Regions from separate parts of the Citrobacter freundii ATCC 8090 genome, predicted to be linked through region 3. Evidence: predicted binding sites of a transcription regulator. Region 3 holds the regulator's gene; each other region holds the start of a gene.
The links. Region 3 encodes PurR, which represses purine synthesis genes. Its sites were predicted from a motif close to CANGCAAACGTTTGCNTG; they were not measured.
Positions count from the first base shown of each region.

Region 1: tusA (sulfurtransferase TusA) is a predicted target of PurR. The motif match lies at 2,250-2,267, and genes of this name have one in related genera.
Region 2: gcvT (glycine cleavage system aminomethyltransferase GcvT) is a predicted target of PurR. The motif match lies at 2,629-2,646, and genes of this name have one in related genera.
Region 4: raiA (ribosome-associated translation inhibitor RaiA) is a predicted target of PurR. The motif match lies at 3,531-3,548, and genes of this name have one in related genera.

Region 1 is NZ_CP049015.1:249,555-254,549, reverse strand. It holds gene zntA (Zn(II)/Cd(II)/Pb(II) translocating P-type ATPase ZntA) at 1-1,851, shown strand, start outside; gene tusA (sulfurtransferase TusA) at 1,945-2,190, opposite strand; gene G4551_RS01180 (7-cyano-7-deazaguanine/7-aminomethyl-7-deazaguanine transporter) at 2,359-3,024, shown strand; gene G4551_RS01175 (DcrB family lipoprotein) at 3,097-3,654, shown strand; gene G4551_RS01170 (MFS transporter) at 3,658-4,875, opposite strand.
Region 2 is NZ_CP049015.1:4,078,410-4,083,404, reverse strand. It holds gene ubiH (2-octaprenyl-6-methoxyphenyl hydroxylase) at 1-941, shown strand, start outside; gene ubiI (FAD-dependent 2-octaprenylphenol hydroxylase) at 1,082-2,284, shown strand; gene gcvT (glycine cleavage system aminomethyltransferase GcvT) at 2,737-3,831, shown strand; gene gcvH (glycine cleavage system protein GcvH) at 3,857-4,246, shown strand; gene gcvP (aminomethyl-transferring glycine dehydrogenase) at 4,378-4,995, shown strand, end outside.
Region 3 is NZ_CP049015.1:2,284,695-2,289,689, forward strand. It holds gene punC (purine nucleoside transporter PunC) at 1-611, opposite strand, end outside; gene punR (DNA-binding transcriptional activator PunR) at 725-1,657, shown strand; gene purR (HTH-type transcriptional repressor PurR) at 1,654-2,679, opposite strand; gene cydH (cytochrome bd-I accessory subunit CydH) at 2,977-3,066, shown strand; gene G4551_RS10990 (MFS transporter) at 3,242-4,411, shown strand; gene sodB (superoxide dismutase [Fe]) at 4,451-4,995, opposite strand, start outside.
Region 4 is NZ_CP049015.1:3,660,500-3,665,494, reverse strand. It holds gene aroF (3-deoxy-7-phosphoheptulonate synthase AroF) at 1-454, shown strand, start outside; gene tyrA (bifunctional chorismate mutase/prephenate dehydrogenase) at 465-1,586, shown strand; gene pheA (bifunctional chorismate mutase/prephenate dehydratase) at 1,683-2,843, opposite strand; Phe leader region at 2,866-2,991, opposite strand; gene pheL (pheA operon leader peptide PheL) at 2,943-2,990, opposite strand; gene raiA (ribosome-associated translation inhibitor RaiA) at 3,094-3,432, opposite strand; gene bamD (outer membrane protein assembly factor BamD) at 3,702-4,439, opposite strand; gene rluD (23S rRNA pseudouridine(1911/1915/1917) synthase RluD) at 4,571-4,995, shown strand, end outside.

The DNA.
Region 1 (4,995 bases), 2.0 Mb from region 3:
ACGGACGCCGCCCCCGAGTCACGTTTTAAAGAAAACCTACCGCTGATTTCGCTGATTATCATGATGGCGATTAGCTGGGGGCTGGAGCAGTTCAATCATCCCTTCGGTCAGATAGCGTTTATCGCCACCACGCTGGTCGGTCTGTATCCCATTGCCCGTCAGGCCCTGCGTCTGATGAAAACCGGCAGCTACTTTGCCATTGAAACATTGATGAGCGTGGCCGCCATTGGTGCACTGTTTATCGGCGCGACGGCGGAAGCCGCCATGGTGCTGCTGCTGTTTTTAATTGGCGAACGCCTGGAAGGATGGGCCGCCAGCCGTGCCCGTAAAGGGGTCAGCGCACTGATGGCGCTCAAACCGGAAACCGCCACGCGCCTGCGTAACGGCGAGCGCGAAGAGGTGGCTATCAATACCCTCCGGCCTGGCGATGTTATTGAAGTTGCCGCGGGTGGGCGTTTACCTGCCGACGGCAAACTGGTTTCCGGTTTTGCCAGCTTTGATGAAAGCGCCCTGACCGGCGAATCGATCCCGGTTGAACGCGCCACCGGCGAGAAAGTCCCGGCAGGTGCCACCAGCGTGGACCGTCTGGTTACGCTGGAAGTGCTCTCCGAACCGGGCGCCAGCGCCATTGATCGTATTCTGAAGCTGATTGAAGAAGCGGAAGAACGTCGCGCCCCCATTGAGCGCTTTATTGACCGTTTCAGTCGAATTTACACTCCAGCCATTATGGCGGTTGCGTTGCTGGTCACCCTCGTACCGCCGCTGCTGTTTGCCGCATCCTGGCAGGAGTGGATTTATAAAGGACTGACGCTGCTGTTGATTGGCTGTCCTTGCGCACTGGTGATTTCAACCCCCGCAGCCATTACCTCTGGCCTTGCCGCCGCGGCGCGTCGTGGAGCGTTAATCAAAGGCGGTGCCGCGCTGGAACAGTTGGGTAGAGTCACACAGGTGGCGTTTGATAAAACCGGCACCCTGACCATCGGTAAACCGCGCGTCACAGCGATTCATCCGGCAAGCGGTATTGGTGAAGCTGAACTGCTGGCACTGGCGGCAGCAGTAGAGCAAGGTGCGACACACCCGCTGGCACAAGCGATTGTCCGGGAAGCACAAACACGCGAACTGACTATTCCTGTCGCAAGAGAGCAACGGGCTCTGGTTGGCTCTGGAATTGAAGCGCTGGTCGACGGCGAGCGCGTGCTGATTTGCGCCGCCGGTAAGCAGCCTGCTGATGCCTTTGCCGGGCAGATAAGCGAGCTGGAAAGCGCGGGCCAAACGGTGGTGCTGGTGCTGCGTAACGATACTGTACTCGGCGTGCTGGCCCTACAGGACACGCTGCGCGACGACGCTCGCAACGCTATCGCCGAGCTTGATCAGATTGGCGTGAAAGGCGTGATCCTGACCGGTGATAACCCGCGTGCAGCGGCCGCCATTGCCGGTGAACTGGGTCTCGAATTTAAAGCAGGACTCTTGCCGGAAGATAAGGTGCAGGCCGTTACCCATCTCAACCGACAATCGCCGCTGGCGATGGTTGGCGACGGTATCAACGATGCTCCGGCAATGAAAGCGGCTACCATCGGCATTGCGATGGGAAGCGGTACCGACGTCGCGCTGGAAACCGCCGATGCCGCCCTGACCCACAACCGCCTGCGCGGTCTGGTGCAAATGATTCAACTGGCGCGGGCCACCCACGCCAATATTCGCCAGAACATTGCGATTGCGCTGGGCCTGAAGGGGATTTTCCTCGTCACCACGCTGCTCGGGATAACCGGATTGTGGCTGGCAGTGCTGGCCGATACGGGGGCAACGGTACTGGTGACCGCTAACGCGCTGCGGTTGTTACGTAAAGGATAGTTTTTTGCCGGATGACGGCGTGGCCTTATCCGGCCTACGGGTTACACGTTCTTTGTAGGCCGGATAAGCGTTAGCGCCATCCAGCAAACAAAACTAGTGACCTTTACGCAGCAGATAGCGGTACGGCAGCGAGTCGGTCTCTTTGGCCACCAGCTCATGCTCCATAAAGGTACAGAAGCCAGGAATATCGCGGGTTGTTGCCGGATCGTCGGCGACAATCAGCAGTGTTTCACCGGCCTGCATGCCACGTACGGTTTTACGCACCATCATCACCGGTTCCGGGCAGCGCAGTCCCTGGGCATCAAGAGTATGGTCGGGGGAAGTAAACAGGTCGCTCATCGTCGTCTCATTCATACAAAAACGGCGTTATTTTACGCTCTGTTGTGGCGTAAGCCAATCAGGTTAACGATTGCGTGAAAAACAACCATTGCAATGTGCTCTTAAAGCAGTATCATGCGACGGTTTTTTATTGGGTTCCCTCACCCCATCCAACAAAAAGGTCACAATATGACTCCGTTTACACAAACTCAGCGCGTAAAAGCGTTGTTCTGGCTATCGCTATTTCATCTGCTGGTGATCACCTCCAGCAACTATCTGGTGCAGCTTCCAATCTCCATTTTTGGTTTCCATACCACATGGGGCGCATTTAGCTTTCCGTTTATTTTCCTCGCGACCGACCTGACCGTGCGTATTTTTGGCGCGCCGCTGGCTCGACGTATCATCTTTGCGGTGATGATCCCCGCGTTGCTGATCTCCTATGTCGTTTCGTCCCTGTTTTATATGGGATCGTGGCAGGGATTTGGCGCACTGCTGCACTTTAACCTGTTTGTTGCCCGTATCGCCGCCGCCAGCTTTATGGCTTACGCGCTGGGACAAATTCTGGATGTGCACGTCTTTAACCGCCTGCGCCAGAACCGTCGTTGGTGGCTGGCACCGACAGCGTCCACGCTATTTGGCAATATCAGCGATACGTTGGCCTTCTTCTTTATCGCTTTCTGGCGTAGCCCGGATGCCTTCATGGCCGAGCACTGGATGGAAATCGCGCTGGTCGATTACTGTTTCAAGGTGCTGATCAGCATTATTTTCTTCCTGCCGATGTACGGCGTGCTGCTGAATATGTTGCTGAAAAGGCTGGCAGATAAATCCGAAATCGCTGCATTGCAGACGAGTTAAAGGTTCATTTTCCGAGTTGTGATAAGATGGACGAATGAGCCGTTATGGCCGTTTATCGAAAGGAAGAAGTCAATGCGCAATCTGGTTAAATATGTCGGTATTGGCCTGCTGGTTATGGGGCTTGCAGCCTGTGATAATAGCGATACAAAAGCGCCAGCAGAGGGTGCTGCCGCAGAAAGTAGCGCCAGCGGACAACCGGTCAGCCTGCTGGACGGCAAACTCAGTTTTTCCCTGCCAGCGGATATGACCGATCAGAGCGGCAAGCTGGGCACCCAGGCGAACAATATGCACGTCTATTCTGACGCAACCGGCCAGAAAGCGGTGATTGTGATTGTTGGCGACAACACCAACGAAGACCTGGCTGTGCTGGCAAAACGTCTGGAAGATCAGCAGCGTAGCCGCGACCCGCAGCTGCAGGTCGTCACCAATAAATCTATTGAGCTGAAAGGCCACACGCTGCAGCAGTTAGACAGCATCATCTCAGCCAAAGGCCAGACCGCTTACTCTTCCGTAGTGCTGGGTAAAGTGGACAATCAACTGCTGACCCTGCAAATCACGCTGCCTGCTGACGATCAGCAAAAAGCGCAGACTACCGCAGAAAACATCATTAACACGCTGGTTATCCAGTAACGGTTAAGACGATGACGCGGCCTCCGGTGACACCACCTGAGGCCGTTTTTTTAGCCGCCATGTCAGCAATAACGCCACCGCCACCAGCCCAGCTGCCGCCAGATAGATAACCGGCACGCCCGCCCACGTCATTATCAACCCGGCCAGCGGCCCGGTAACCCCCAGCGATAAATCCATAAACACCGTGTAGGTCGCCAGCGCAGCGCCCTGATTTTGCTGCGGGACAGCTTTTACCGCTACCACGCCCAGCGCCGGGAAAACCAGTGAGAACCCAGCCCCAGCCAGCAGAACGCCGATTTTCGCCATCCACGGCATGGAAGCCATCCCGACCAGCAGCAGCCCGACAATCTCGACGCTAAAGCAGATCATCGCCACATTCAGCCCGCCTAAACGGTTGATACCATTTGGGAACAACAGTCGAGTGCCGACAAATGTGCAGCTAAAAAGCGTCAGCGCGAAAGCTGCGCCGTCCCAGCCTTTGGCATCATAAAACAGGGTAATAAACGTGGCGATCACCCCAAATCCAGCGGAGGCCAGCGCCAGCGCCATACCGTACAACCAGACGCGCCCGAGCACCGCGCGAAACGGCAACGGTTTGCCTTTGCTGGCCTTCACCGCAGGACGAGGGAGCGACAGCAGTATCGCCACCAGCGCCACGCCCATCACGGTCAGCGCCAGCCCCTGTAAGCCCCCCCAGGCATAAAACAGAACGCCCAGCGGCGCGCCTATCGCCATCGCGCCATAGGTCACGATGCCATTCCAGGAAATCACCCGTCCGATGTGCATTGAGCCAACTACCCCCACGCCCCACAGCGTAGAGCCAGTTCCGGCAAAGCTCTGCCCAATTCCGAGAATCACCCGCCCCAGACACAGCAGCAGCAGACTAGCCAACGGCCAGCCGTTCGTTGATCCTGCCAGCAAATAGCCCAGACCACTTAAAAAGCAGCCACATAGCCCGAATACCACAATTTTCTTTGGCCCCAGCAGGTCGGCATAGCGACCGGCATGCGGACGGCTCAGCAGCGTAGCGAAATATTGCAGGCTGATAACCAGCCCAGCCCAGAAGGCGCTGAACCCCATCACATCGTGGACGTAGCCCGGCAATACCGCGAGCGGCAGGCCGATGGTCAGATAGCTGGCGAAGTTGAACATCACCACAGAGACAATGCGCAGGTTAAGGCGTAAACCGCTCAGCGTCGGTTCAGCGACGGGTTCGGGCATGGAGGGTCACCACGTTTTCACAACAGTGTTTCATTTCTACCATGTTGCCGCGCAGAAATCAGCAGTCAGTTTAGGAATCTCAGCCGCAAGCCAGCCGCTACACTTAATGCAAAAACGCAA
Region 2 (4,995 bases), 1.8 Mb from region 3:
ACGTCAGCGATCGCGGTCATGCCGGATTTGTGACGCTGGATGCGCAGGAATACCGTATTCCGGCTCTGGGCCAGGTGGTAGAACTGCACGACGTCGGGCTGCGTCTGTTTGCGCTGCTGCGCAAAGCGCCGGGCGTCACATTGCACTGCCCCGATCGCGTAGCCAGCGTGTCGCGCACACAGGAGCGCGTAGAAGTTACGCTTGAAAATGGCGAAGTGATTGATGGTCGCCTGCTGGTGGCCGCCGACGGTACGCGCTCCGCACTGGCTACCGCCTGCGGTGTTGACTGGCTGCAACAGCCTTATGAGCAACTGGCGGTAATTGCCAACGTCACGACCTCTGTACCGCACGACGGGCGAGCGTTTGAACGCTTCACGCAATATGGTCCGCTGGCAATGCTGCCGATGTCTGACGGTCGCTGCTCGCTGGTGTGGTGCCATCCGCTGGAGCAGCGTGATGAGATTATGGCCTGGTCCGACGAACAGTTTTGCCGTGAACTACAAACCGCTTTTGGCTGGCGACTGGGACGTATTACCCAGGCCGGTAAACGCAGCGCCTACCCGCTTTCGTTAACTACAGCGCTGAAGGCGATTACCCATCGTACCGTGCTGGTAGGGAACGCCGCCCAGACGCTGCATCCCATTGCCGGGCAAGGTTTCAACCTGGGCCTGCGTGACGTAATGAGCCTGGCTGAGACGTTGACGCAGGCGGAAAACGGCGCGGAAGATGTGGGTGATTATGCGGTGCTGGCACGCTATCAGCAGCGCCGCGAAAGCGATCGTGATACGACGATTGGTGTGACCAATAATTTAGTGTATTTGTTTGCCAATCACTGGGCCCCGCTGGTTGTTGGGCGTAATGCCGGGCTGATGGCGATGGAATTATTCCCCCCTGCGCGCGATGCGCTGGCGGAGCGGACCCTGGGCTGGGTTGCGCGCTAAATATAATCTGTAGGCCGAATTAAAGAAGTAGGCCTGATAAGCGCAGCGCCATCAGGCAATGTCGCGGAATTGATGCCGGATGGCGGCTTTGCCTTATCCGGCCTACGGTTTTTGATTGTCCTATTTTTCAGGAGCAAACAGTGCAAAGTGTTGATGTAGCAATTGTTGGTGGCGGCATGGTAGGACTGGCGGTTGCCTGCGGCTTACAGGGCAGCGGGTTGCGCGTTGCTGTATTAGAACAACATGTTCCGCAGCCGTTGGCGGCGGATGCACCTCCTCAGCTTCGTGTTTCGGCCATTAATGCCGCCAGCGAAAAACTGCTTACCCGTCTTGGTGTCTGGTCCGACATTGTTGCCCGTCGCGCTTGCTGCTACCACGGCATGGAAGTCTGGGACAAAGACAGCTTTGGACGTATTGCGTTTGATGACCAGAGCATGGGCTACAGCCATTTGGGGCACATTGTCGAAAACTCAGAGATTCATTATGCGCTGTGGCAAAAGGCGCAGCGTTCAGCGGATATTACGCTGATGGCACCCGCTGAATTACAGCAGGTGGCCTGGGGGGAGAACGAAGCATTTCTGACCCTGAAAGATGGCGCAATGCTGACGGCCCGCCTGGTCGTCGGTGCTGATGGTGCTAACTCCTGGCTGCGCAACAAAGCGGATATTCCGCTCACCTTCTGGGATTATCGTCATCATGCGCTGGTGGCGACTATCCGTACGCAGGAAGCGCACGGTGCGGTTGCGCGTCAGGCGTTTCACGGCGAGGGGATCCTGGCATTCCTGCCGCTCAGCGATCCACACCTGTGTTCTATCGTCTGGTCGCTCTCGCCGCAGGAAGCAGAACGTATGCAGCAGGCAAGCGTTGACGAGTTTAATCAGGCGCTGAATATCGCTTTTGATAATCGTCTGGGGCTGTGCAGCCTTGAAAGCGAACGTCAGGCGTTTCCGCTGACGGGACGTTATGCCCGTCAGTTCGCCGCCCATCGTCTGGCGCTGGTGGGGGATGCGGCGCATACCATCCACCCGCTGGCGGGTCAGGGGGTTAACCTTGGCTTTATGGATGCGGCGGAGCTGATCGATGAACTTAAGCGGCTACAACGTCAGGGTAAAGATATTGGGCAGTATCTCTATTTACGCCGCTACGAACGCAGCCGTAAGCACAGCGCAGCGCTGATGCTGGCAGGGATGCAGGGTTTCCGTGAACTGTTTGCAGGCGAGAATCCGGCGAAAAAACTGCTACGCGATATTGGGCTGAAACTGGCCGATACCCTCCCGGGCGTAAAACCACAACTCATCCGTCAGGCGATGGGACTGAACGATCTTCCCGAGTGGTTACGTTAGTGTCCGTAAGGACAATCTTAAGAGTTTGAGACCCGTCACACTTTCCTCTCCCGGCCTGTGCGCCGGGGTGCTTCTCTCATTTGAAATAATCTAATTCCACGCCTTTTTTCGCATTAGTTTTTTTAATATCACGTTTTTTTCATAACGCCATTTTTGACATTTTTTCCACATTTAATGTGGATTGGTGCTGTAAGTTTGCGCTTATCTTTGTTTGTTATTCTGGTTTATTACTACATACATGGAGTTTTATTCTGTTGGCGATCAGGCTGTTTTTCGCCATAAGCTAATGTGATGGTTAATTTTGACTTATGGTTTAGCGTCTGTTTCGGTGGTAAGTTCAGGACAAAGAGAACGTTTGCGTCGTAGCCCCTGGAGCGGCTGCGGTGCTGGGTTTCGTGGCGATAATTTCACCGCGAAAGAGTTGATAGCCCCGCTTATTCAACGAGGAAAAGATGGCTCAACAGACTCCTTTGTACGAACAACACACGCTATGTGGCGCGCGCATGGTCGATTTCCATGGCTGGATGATGCCACTGCATTACGGTTCTCAGCTCGATGAACACCATGCTGTTCGCACCGATGCCGGAATGTTTGATGTGTCGCATATGACCATCGTCGACCTGCGCGGTAGCCGCACCCGGGAGTTCTTGCGTTATCTGCTGGCAAACGACGTCGCAAAGCTAACGAAGACGGGTAAAGCCCTCTACTCCGGTATGCTTAACGCTTCGGGCGGCGTGATAGATGACCTGATTGTCTACTACTTCACTGAAGACTTCTTCCGCCTCGTTGTAAACTCCGCCACCCGCGAAAAAGACCTCTCCTGGATTACCCAACACGCTGAACCTTACGCCATCGACATCACCGTTCGTGACGACCTGTCGCTGATTGCGGTACAGGGTCCAAACGCACAGGAAAAAGCAGCTACGTTGTTTACTGACGAGCAGCGTCAGGCGGTAGCAGGCATGAAGCCGTTCTTCGGCGTTCAGGCGGGCGACTTGTTTATCGCAACCACCGGTTATACCGGCGAAGCAGGCTATGAAATTGCCATGCCGAATGAAAAAGCGGCAGATTTCTGGCGTGCGCTGGTACAGGCTGGTGTCAAACCCTGCGGTCTCGGCGCACGTGACACGCTGCGTCTGGAAGCCGGTATGAACCTGTACGGTCAGGAGATGGACGAAGGCATTTCTCCGCTGGCGGCCAACATGGGCTGGACCATCGCATGGGAACCGGCTGACCGCGACTTTATCGGTCGTGAAGCGTTGGAAATGCAGCGTGAAAAAGGCCACGAACAACTGGTCGGGCTGGTGATGACCGAGAAAGGCGTGCTGCGTAATGAACTGCCGGTGCGCTTCACCGATGCTTCCGGCAACCAGCAGGAAGGCATTATCACCAGCGGGACATTCTCCCCAACTCTTGGTTACAGCATCGCGTTGGCGCGTGTCCCTGCGGGTATCGGCGAAACTGCGATCGTGCAGATCCGTAACCGCGAAATGCCGGTAAAAGTGACTAAACCTGTTTTTGTGCGTAACGGCAAAGCCGTCGCGTAATTCATCCTTTTTTGGAGATTGATTGATGAGCAACGTACCTGCAGAACTGAAATACAGCAAAGAACACGAATGGCTGCGCAAAGAAGCTGACGGCTCTTACACCGTTGGTATCACCGAACACGCTCAGGAGCTGTTAGGTGACATGGTTTTCGTTGACCTGCCTGAAGTTGGCGCAACCGTCAGCGCGGGCGATGACTGCGCCGTTGCGGAGTCCGTAAAAGCGGCATCCGATATCTATGCGCCAGTAGGTGGTGAGATTGTGGCGGTTAACGACGCGCTCAGCGACTCCCCGGAACTGGTCAACAGCGAGCCGTATGCGGGCGGCTGGATTTTCAAAATCAAAGCCAGCGATGAAAGCGAAATTGAATCGCTGCTGGATGCGGCCGCATATGAAGCATTGTTAGAAGACGAGTAAATACGCTTTTGCCGGATGGCGCTGCGCTTATCCGGCCTACAAAGCATGCGTAGACCCGGTAAGCGCTAGCGCTGCCGGGCTCGTAGACAGAGACAATCACGATTCACTGCACGTTTCAGGAACCATCGCCCATGACACAGACGTTAAGCCAGCTTGAAAACAGCGGCGCTTTCATTGAACGCCACATCGGACCGGACGCCGCGCAGCAGCAAGAGATGCTGAATGCGGTTGGCGCCGAGTCGTTAAACGCGCTGATCGGCCAGATTGTGCCGAAAGACATTCAGCTCGCAACCCCGCCGCAGGTCGGCGAGGCGGCGACCGAATACGCTGCGCTGGCTGAATTAAAAGCCATCGCTGGGCGTAACAAGCGCTTCACGTCCTACATTGGCATGGGCTACACCGCCGTGCAGTTGCCACCGGTTATCCTGCGCAACATGCTGGAAAACCCGGGTTGGTACACTGCGTATACGCCGTATCAGCCAGAAGTTTCTCAGGGGCGCCTGGAAGCGCTGCTCAACTTCCAGCAGGTGACGCTGGATCTGACCGGTCTGGACATGGCCTCCGCCTCTCTGCTGGATGAAGCCACCGCGGCGGCTGAAGCGATGGCGATGGCAAAACGCGTCAGTAAACTGAAAAACGCCAACCGCTTCTTTGTGGCCGCTGATGTCCATCCGCAAACGCTGGATGTTGTGCGCACCCGTGCGGAAACCTTTGGTTTTGACGTGATTGTTGATGACGCGGCGAAAGCA
Region 3 (4,995 bases):
GTTTTCGAGCGCAGCAAGGTGGTGAAAGTCAGTTTATCCTGGCTGTCATCGCGTGCTTTAGCTGTAGGCTTTAAACGCAGCGCCGGAAGCATCAGAATCAGAGTAATGGCGAATAGGGTGGCAAAAATGGCCTGCCAGGAAAAATGTACCAGGATCCAACTACCTAATAACGGGGCGAGGGCAGGTGATAACCCGACCAGCGGCATAATGGTGGCAAAGATGCGGTTTACTTTTTGTGAAGGATAATAGTCGGTAACCAGCGCTTGCCAGATAACCGATGCTGCACAGACGCCAACGGCCTGAACAAATCGCAGTACCAGCAGGCCTGTGGCGTTTTCAACCCACAGCATGCCCAGACTGCCCAGTGCGAAAATAGATAAACCCAGCAGCAAAATAGGCTTGCGACCATAGTGGTCAGAGAGCGGTCCCCACAGCAGTTGTGCGACGGCAAAACCGGCTAAGAACAAGCTCAGGCTAGCGCTGACGGCAGATGCAGGCGTTTGCAGATCGGACTGAATTGCGGCGAAGGCGGGCAGATACATATCTGTTGCCAGAAAGCCGAGCACGCTAAGGCCCGCTAGCCAGACTAAAAACCCTTTCCCAGGTTGCATCATTATTTCTCTTTTTTTAGCAATAGAACAATGCCGCTGAGTGTAGTGAGTGTAATTCTCGCTGTGAAACGCTAATATTTGCTTACTGATTTCAAAATTTTTGCAGGCAGAATATGTGGTCGGAATATTCACTTGAAGTGGTTGATGCGGTTGCGCGTAACGGTAGCTTTAGTTCAGCCGCACAGGAGCTACACCGTGTACCTTCGGCGGTAAGCTACACTGTGCGCCAACTGGAAGAGTGGCTGGCGGTACCACTTTTTGAGCGACGCCATCGGGATGTGGAATTAACGCCTGCCGGGGCATGGTTTTTAAAAGAAGGTCGCTCTGTTATCAAAAAAATGCAGATCACGCGCCAGCAATGCCAGCAAATTGCCAACGGCTGGCGCGGGCAGCTGGCGATCGCAGTCGATAACATTGTCCGCCCGGATCGTACCCGACAGATGATCGTGGATTTCTACCGTCACTTTGATGATGTGGAGTTGTTAGTTTTTCAGGAAGTGTTTAACGGCGTATGGGACGCGCTGTCCGATGGACGCGTGGAGCTGGCCATCGGCGCCACACAGGCGATTCCGGTAGGGGGACGCTATACCTTCCGCGATATGGGAATGCTGAGCTGGAGCTGCGTGGTAGCCAGCCATCATCCACTGGCGTCAATGCCCGGACCGCTAAGTGATGATACGTTGCGCAACTGGCCGTCACTGGTACGCGAAGATACCTCCCGTACGCTGCCAAAGCGTATTACCTGGCTGCTGGATAACCAAAAACGCGTCGTCGTGCCCGACTGGGAATCTTCTGCGACCTGTTTGTCCGCGGGATTATGCGTGGGCATGGTACCGACGCATTTTGCCAAGCCGTGGATCGATAGCGGCAAGTGGGTTGCGCTGCAACTGGAGAACCCCTTTCCTGATGCTGCATGCTGTCTGACATGGCAGCAGAACGATACGTCACCGGCATTGAGGTGGCTGCTGGACTATTTAGGGGATAGTGAAACGTTGAACAAGGAATGGCTGCGGGAGCCAGATGAGACTCCCGCACAACAGGCTTAACGGCGGTAATCGCGGAACGGACCGTCGGCAACGGAGCGACGCTCAACCAGACGTGGATGCACCTCGATAGACTGTGACTCTTCACGTTTATTCACGATACGGTCTAACAGCATGTTGAAGGCCGTTTCACCTAGTGAATCCTTCGGCTGGTGAATAGTCGTTAAGGCCGGCGTGAAGAAGCGGGCGTTGCGCACGTTGTCGTAGCCGATGAGTGAGACATCCTGTGGCACGCGCAGACCCATTTCGTCAGCGGCGCACAGCGCACCCATCGCCATAATATCGCCACCGCAGAAGACAGCGGTCGGACGATGCGACTGCGACAGAATTTGCTGCATGGCGCGATAGCCGGACTCAGGCTCGAAATCGCCCTGGACAATCCAGTTATCAGGCACTTTAATCAGCGCTTCTTCCATCGCTTTCATAAAGCCCGCCAGACGCCCGGCCCCGGTGTTACGTTCCATTGGACCTGGGATCACGCCAATTTCACGATGACCGCGTTCTACCAGATACCGACCCGCCATGTAACCGCCTTCGAAGGCGTTATCAATGACCGTATCGGTAAAGTCGGCTTTAGCTTCGCCCCAGTCCATGACGACCATCGGAATATGGCGATACTCTTCGAGCATCGAAAGCAGCGACTCCGGATACTCAGAACACATCACCAGCAGACCATCAACGCGCTTTTGCGCCATCATCGACAGATAGGCCTGCTGCTTTTCGAGACTGTTCCATGCGTTACCCAGAATCAGCGTATAGCCTTTCTGGAAACAGTTTTTCTCCACGGCTTCGATAATTTCTGCGAAATAGGCCGCTTCGCTGCTGGTCGCCAGCAAGCCAATAGACTTGGTGTGATTCACCTTCAGGCTGCGGGCAACTGCGCTCGGAGAATAGTGCAGTTCTTTGATCGCTGCCCAGACAGCATTACGCGTTTCTTCCGCGACAAAGCGCGTCTTGTTAATTACGTGTGATACGGTTGTAGTGGAAACGTTTGCTCGCTTCGCTACATCTTTAATTGTTGCCATTACATCTCACTCCAGACCATATCCTAAGCTCCTGAGAATACTCCAGGTAAACGTTTGCCTTTACACACCCTTAGCGCAACGTAAGGGTTGCGGCACGCCGGGAAAACGACACGGAACGTCAGGAAGGGGTCAATGGCCGGTACGCTAATCAAGTAAGCGTGGAATTTTGTCTGATCTTAACGAAAAGGGGAAGAGTTAAAAGCAGTTATCAATATAAATCGTGAGAGATTTTTGCTTTCAAGTGTGTAAAAATGCGCAATATCACTTTTTGTGTGGGAATAAAAAGGAGAAAACTTGATGAGCACCGATCTGAAATTTTCGTTAGTGACTACCATTATTGTTCTGGGTTTGATCGTCGCGGGTGGCCTGACCGCAGCGCTGCATTGATTTCCCCGAGGGAGTTAGCTCTCCCTCACTCTTTCCGCTCGTCTATCTCTTCTATTGTTTGCGAATAAGCAAAAGTCTTTTGCAATTTTGTTAACTTTATTAATTTTGCGATCAATGTCATGCTTTTGACTCTTATTTTATGTCGCGCCACGGCTCGACGTTACGGAGTCGCAATATGAAACTCAATTATCCTTTACTGGCGCTGGCGATCGGAGCGTTTGGCATAGGCACCACCGAATTTTCGCCAATGGGATTATTGCCCGTCATAGCCAAAGGTGTGGATGTCTCGATTCCGGCGGCCGGCATGCTGATCAGCGCCTATGCGGTAGGTGTGATGGTAGGTGCACCGCTGATGACATTGCTGCTGTCTCATCGCGCGCGACGTAATGCTTTGATATTCCTGATGGCGATTTTCACGCTGGGTAATGTGCTTTCGGCTATCTCGCCGGATTACACCACGCTAATGCTATCGCGTATTTTGACCAGTCTTAACCATGGGGCCTTTTTTGGTCTCGGTTCAGTGGTTGCTGCCAGTGTTGTACCCAAACATAAGCAGGCCAGCGCCGTAGCAACGATGTTTATGGGGTTAACCATCGCCAATATTGGTGGCGTTCCGGCGGCGACATGGCTTGGTGAAACCATCGGTTGGCGCATGTCATTTATGGCCACTGCGGGTCTGGGCGTCATTGCTATGGTCAGCCTGTTCTTCTCCTTACCCAAGGGTGGAGCCGGAGAGCGCCCGGATGTTCGCAGCGAACTGGCGGTACTTATGCGCCCACAGGTGTTGTCGGCGTTACTGACTACTGTACTGGGTGCTGGGGCGATGTTCACGCTTTATACCTACATCTCGCCAGTTCTGCATACTATCACTCATGCCACTCCGGCATTTGTTACCGGGATGCTGGTGTTGATAGGCATTGGTTTCTCGATCGGTAACTACTTTGGTGGCAAGTTTGCTGACCGTTCAGTCAACGGTACGTTGAAAGGCTTTTTACTGCTGCTGATGGTTATTATGCTGGCCATTCCTTTCCTTGCGCGTAATGAGCTGGGTGCGGCGATCAGTATGGTGGTCTGGGGCGCGGCGACGTTCGCGGTCGTTCCACCGTTGCAGATGCGTGTGATGCGCGTTGCCAGTGAAGCGCCTGGAATATCATCGTCAGTCAATATTGGCGCGTTTAATCTGGGGAACGCTCTGGGTGCAGCGGCCGGTGGGGCGGTGATATCAGGCGGCCTAGGCTACAGTTTTGTGCCAGTGATGGGGGCGATTGTGGCGGGTCTTGCGCTGCTGCTGGTGTTTATTTCCGCAAGAAGACAGCCAGAAGAGGCTTTCACGACCGCGAATTAATGCAAAAACGCAGAAGGAAGCCCTTCTGCGTTATCTTTTTTATGCTGCGAAGTTCTTCGCAACAAATTCCCAGTTCACCAGCGCCCAGAAATGTTCCAGGTAGCCAGGACGGGCATTGCGATAGTCGATGTAGTAGGCGTGTTCCCATACGTCAACGGTCATCAGCGGCGTCGCGTCGGTAGTCAGCGGAGTACCTGCGTTGGAGGTGGAGACGATAGCCAGTTTGCCATCAGTTCCTTTAACCAGCCAGGTCCAGCCAGAACCGAAGTTTTTGATAGCGGCATCGGTGAACTGCGCTTTGAAATCTGCAAAGCTGCCAAAGGAGGCGGCAATTGCATCGGCCAGTTTACCGGTTGGTTCGCCACCTGCGTTTGGTGCCAGGCAGTTCCAGTAGAACGTGTGGTTCCATACTTGTGCTGCGTTATTGAAAACACCGCCTTCAGAGCTACGAACGATCTCTTCCAGTGATTTGCCTTCAAACGCCGTGCCTTTAATCAGATTGTTCAGATTGGTCACGTAGGTTTGATGGTGTTTGCCATAGTGATATTCCAGCGTTTCGGCAGAAATGTGCGGTGCCAGAGCAT
Region 4 (4,995 bases), 1.4 Mb from region 3:
GTCGCACCGCTTTGTTGGTATTAATCAGGCCGGGCAGGTTGCGCTGTTGCAAACTCAGGGGAATCCGGACGGCCACGTGATCCTGCGCGGGGCTAAAGCGCCGAACTACAGCCCGGCAGATGTCGCCCAGTGCGAAAAAGAGATGGAGCAGGCGGGACTACGACCTTCTCTGATGGTAGATTGCAGTCATGGTAATTCCAATAAAGATTACCGCCGTCAGCCTGCCGTGGCTGAATCCGTAATTGCACAAATCAAAGATGGCAATCGCTCGATCATTGGTTTGATGATTGAAAGTAATATTCACGAAGGCAACCAGTCTTCTGAACAGCCGCGCAGCGAAATGAAATACGGCGTGTCCGTAACCGATGCCTGCATTAGCTGGGAAATGACGGATGCGCTGCTGCGTGAAATTAGTCAAGATTTAAACGGTCAGCTGTCGGCGCGTGTAGCATAAGAGGTTGGTTATGGTTGCTGAATTGACCGCATTACGCGATCAAATTGATGAAGTCGACAAGGCGCTGCTGGATTTACTGGCACGCCGCCTGGAGCTGGTTACCGAAGTTGGTGAAGTAAAAAGCCGTTTTGGGTTGCCGATTTACGTGCCGGAACGGGAAGCCTCTATGCTTGCCTCTCGCCGGGCAGAAGCGGAAGCCCTTGGCGTGCCGCCGGACCTGATTGAAGATGTGCTACGCCGCGTTATGCGTGAGTCCTATTCCAGTGAGAACGACAAAGGGTTTAAAACGCTTTGTCCTTCTCTGCGGCCGGTAGTGATCGTCGGTGGCGGCGGTCAGATGGGGCGTCTGTTTGAAAAAATGCTCACCCTGTCAGGTTACCAGGTGCGGATCCTGGAACAGCAGGATTGGGATCGCGCGCCGGAGATCGTCTCTGATGCTGGGATGGTGATCGTCAGTGTGCCGATCCACATCACCGAGCAGGTGATCGCCAAACTACCGCGTCTGCCGTCTGACTGCATCCTGGTGGATCTGGCTTCAGTGAAAAATGGTCCTTTGCAGGCGATGCTGGCTGCACATGATGGCCCGGTGGTGGGGTTACACCCAATGTTTGGTCCGGACAGCGGCAGTCTGGCAAAGCAGGTCGTCGTCTGGTGTGATGGACGTCAGCCGGAAGCCTATCAGTGGTTTCTGGAACAAATTCAGGTATGGGGTGCACGACTACATCGGATCAGCGCCGTTGAACACGATCAGAACATGGCGTTTATTCAGGCATTGCGTCACTTTGCGACCTTTGCTTACGGTCTGCATTTAGCGGAAGAGAATGTTCAACTGGAGCAGCTGCTGGCGCTCTCTTCGCCGATTTACCGTCTTGAACTGGCGATGGTTGGCCGTCTGTTTGCCCAGGATCCGCAGCTCTATGCCGATATTATTATGTCGTCTGAGAGCAACCTTGCGCTGATCAAACGCTACTACCAACGTTTTGGTGAGGCGATTGGTTTACTGGAACAGGGCGATAAGCAAGCGTTTATCGACAGTTTCCGTAAGGTCGAGCATTGGTTTGGCGATTATGCGAAACGCTTCCAGAGTGAAAGCCGTACTTTGTTACGCCAGGCGAATGACAGCCGTCCTTAATTAAGATGCCGGATGGCGGCTTCGTCTTATCCGGCCTACAAAAATCGCATGAATTGTAGGCCGGATAAGCGTAGTGCCATCCGGCACTGTTAAATGTTAGCTCGGATCGACCGGCACCACGTTCTCACTCGGATAGCATCCCAGTACTTTCATCGAACGTGTAATCTCACCCAGCTCTTTCAATGCTTTTTGCATTTGGGGCGATTCCAGATTGGCCTGGATATCAAGATAAAACATCTCTTCCCACGGATTGCCGTGAATCGGGCGTGACTCCAGTTTAGTCATAATCAGATTATGGTTACGCAGCACCAGCAATGCTTCTACCAGCGCACCGGCCTGTTGTCCTGTTGCCATCAGCAACGTGGTTTTTGCCGGAACCTGGTCGGATACATTGATTGCTTTACGTGCCAGCACCACGAAGCGGGTGATGTTTTGCGACTGGTTAGCCTCAATATGCTCGAGAACCTGCAAACCATACAGTACGCCTCCGGCTTCGCTCCCCAGGGCCGCCACATGCGGTGAGTTAGCCTGCGCAACTTTTTCCATTGCCGCAGAGGTGCTTTCAGTGTACTCAATCTTCCAGTGCGGGTAGCGATTCAGGAACTTGCTGCACTGCTGGAACGGCTGCGGATGGCTGTATACCGTTTCAATGGTCTCAAGATCCGTAGTGCCGGACACCAGTACACAGTGGTCTATCGTAATGGTCATCTCGCCAACAATAGACAGGCTGGTGTGCTGCAGCAGGTCGTAAACGTCGTTAATCCCACCGGAGCTGGTGTTTTCAATCGGAACCACAGCATAGTCAGCCTGTCCGGTTTCGACCTGATTAAAGATATCGGCAAATTTTGCGCAGCCGCTTTCAATAAATTGTTCAAAATGGCGGGCGGCGTACTGACGTGCTGCCAGATGGGAATATGATCCTTTTGGTCCCAGGAAGGCCACGCGCGCGGAGTGTGGGTTAATTTTGTTCAGGTGTTGCTGGAGCAGAGCCTGTTGAGTCAGGACGGAGTCTTCGATTATGAGCTGGAACAGGCGGGTAATGTAGTGAGCATCGAGATGATGTGCTTTGCCCAACTGAATCAGGCGGTCCAACAGGTCACGTTCACGGTCGATATCTCGTACCGGACGATGTGAAAGCAGTTTGGCTTTACCAACTTCTACGGCCAGTCCACGTCGCTCAGCCAGCAGGGCCAGTAATTTTTCATCCAGCGTGCTGATCTTATCGCGCAGCGCCAGCAATGGGTTTTCCGATGTCATAGTGTTGCCTTTCTTGTTATCAATAAAAAAGGCCCCCCGTTGTGGGAGGCCTTATTGTTCGTCTTCGCATTCTTTATCACACGACGAAACGCCTCCCATTCAGGGGAAGGTAAAAAAGAATGCGAAGAAGAACGGAACAAGTTTCATGTAATTTTCCTTTGGCTACGTCAGTAAAGTACCCGTACTGTTTTCACCCTGTCAACAAAAAACGCGCCCGAAGGCGCGTTGGCGATACACTCAATGTAAGGGACTACTCTTCTTCTGCTTCGACGAAGTTGGCGTCTTTGACTGAAGTTGTTGCACGACGGGCTTCGCCTTTGTGCTGCACTTTATTGAGCTGCCGTTCCAGCTTGTTGATCAAATCGTTAATTGCGGTGTACATATCCTCGTGTTTTGCGCTGGCGACCAGATGTCCGTTCGGTGTATTGATGGTGGCATCAGCAATGAAACCCTGTGGCTCCTTAGACAGAATGATATGTGGATTAATCAGATGAGTTTGCCATTTTTCAAGTTTGGCGAGACGGTCTGCGACATGCTGGCGAATTGCCGGAGTAATTTCCATTTGTTTACTGGTAATGTTCATTGTCATAAATTTTACCTCTTGTCTTTCCCGTCTTGGTGATTCCAGCATACCGTTCCCAATGTCAAAATGCGTGATGTAAATCACATTTTTTTGTCGCTTTTTGTCAAGAAAACCTTTTTGTGAGGCACCGCAGGAACAGGCGATTTTTTACTTGAGGAATACCTGAAAGCAGGCCATATTTGATGGGATGCGTCGGAGCTAAACCGCTTCAGTTGTAGCGTTAACGGATAAAAAAACGGCAGCCCTTGGGCTGCCGTTTTGCATTCTGAGGCAAATCAGGTATTGCTGCTGTTAGCGGCAATGATTTTCGCTACTTTTTCTGCCTGCGCATTCATCTGCATCTGGCGATAAGCTTTTTCCATTAACGGCAGAGCATCACGTGTTGCCTGAGTATCAGGGTAGTCGCGCAGCATGCCTTCCACACGGTTTACCACGGCAACCCATGCACCGCGGGCAGTGTAGTATTCCGCAACAGAATATTCATACTTCGCCAGACGATCTTTCAGGAACACCAGACGTTTGGTGGCATCAGTGGTGTACTGGCTGTTCGGATAGCCACGTACCAGTTTGGAAAAGTCATTAAACGCAGCTCGGGCGTGTTGGGGATCGCGATCGCTGCGATCAACACCAAAGAATCCTTGCAGTGCGCTATCATCCAACGCCATATTGGTCAGGCCACGCATATACATGACATAATCAATGTTAGGGTGTGTCGGGTTAAGACGGATAAAACGATCGATAGCAGCCTGAGCAAGTGGCAGATCGGCGTTTTTGTAGTAGGCGTAGATGAGATCTAATTGCACCTGCTGAGAATACGGTCCAAATGGATAACGGTTATCCAACGCTTCCAATTGCGTTATTGCCTGTTTCCAGTTACCGTCCTGCAGCTTTTGCTGAGCAGTCGCGTAGATTTCATTTGGCGGATTATCGGGCACCTCTTCCTTTGAACCAGAGCAACCCGCCAAAAACAGGCTCAACGTGGCTGCTGCCACCAGATATTTCATGCGCGTCATGACGTTTTGACTTTCCTCAAAATGTAATACGGGAGATTCTCTGTTCCTGCTCCCGGTTAAGACCAGCTACAATAGCACACTATATTAAACGGCAAAGCCGTAAAACCCAACGTTAAACGAAGAAGCAGTTTATGGCACAACGAGTAGAACTCACCGCAACAGTCTCCGAAAATCAGCTCGGTCAACGCTTAGATCAGGCTTTGGCCGAATTGTTCCCTGATTATTCGCGATCGCGCATAAAAGAATGGATCCTCGACCAGCGCGTGCTGGTAAATGGCAATCTTTGCGATAAACCGAAAGAAAAAGTGTTGGGTGGAGAGCGTGTCTCCATCAATGCAGAAATTGATGAAGAGGTTCGTTTTGAACCTCAGGATATCCCACTGGATATCGTTTATGAAGATGATGATATTCTTGTCATCAACAAACCCCGTGACCTTGTAGTGCATCCGGGCGCCGGGAATCCTGATGGTACGGTATTGAATGCGTTACTGCATTACTACCCGCCAATCGCGGATGTTCCTCGTGCCGGTATCGTACACCGTCTGGATAAAGACAC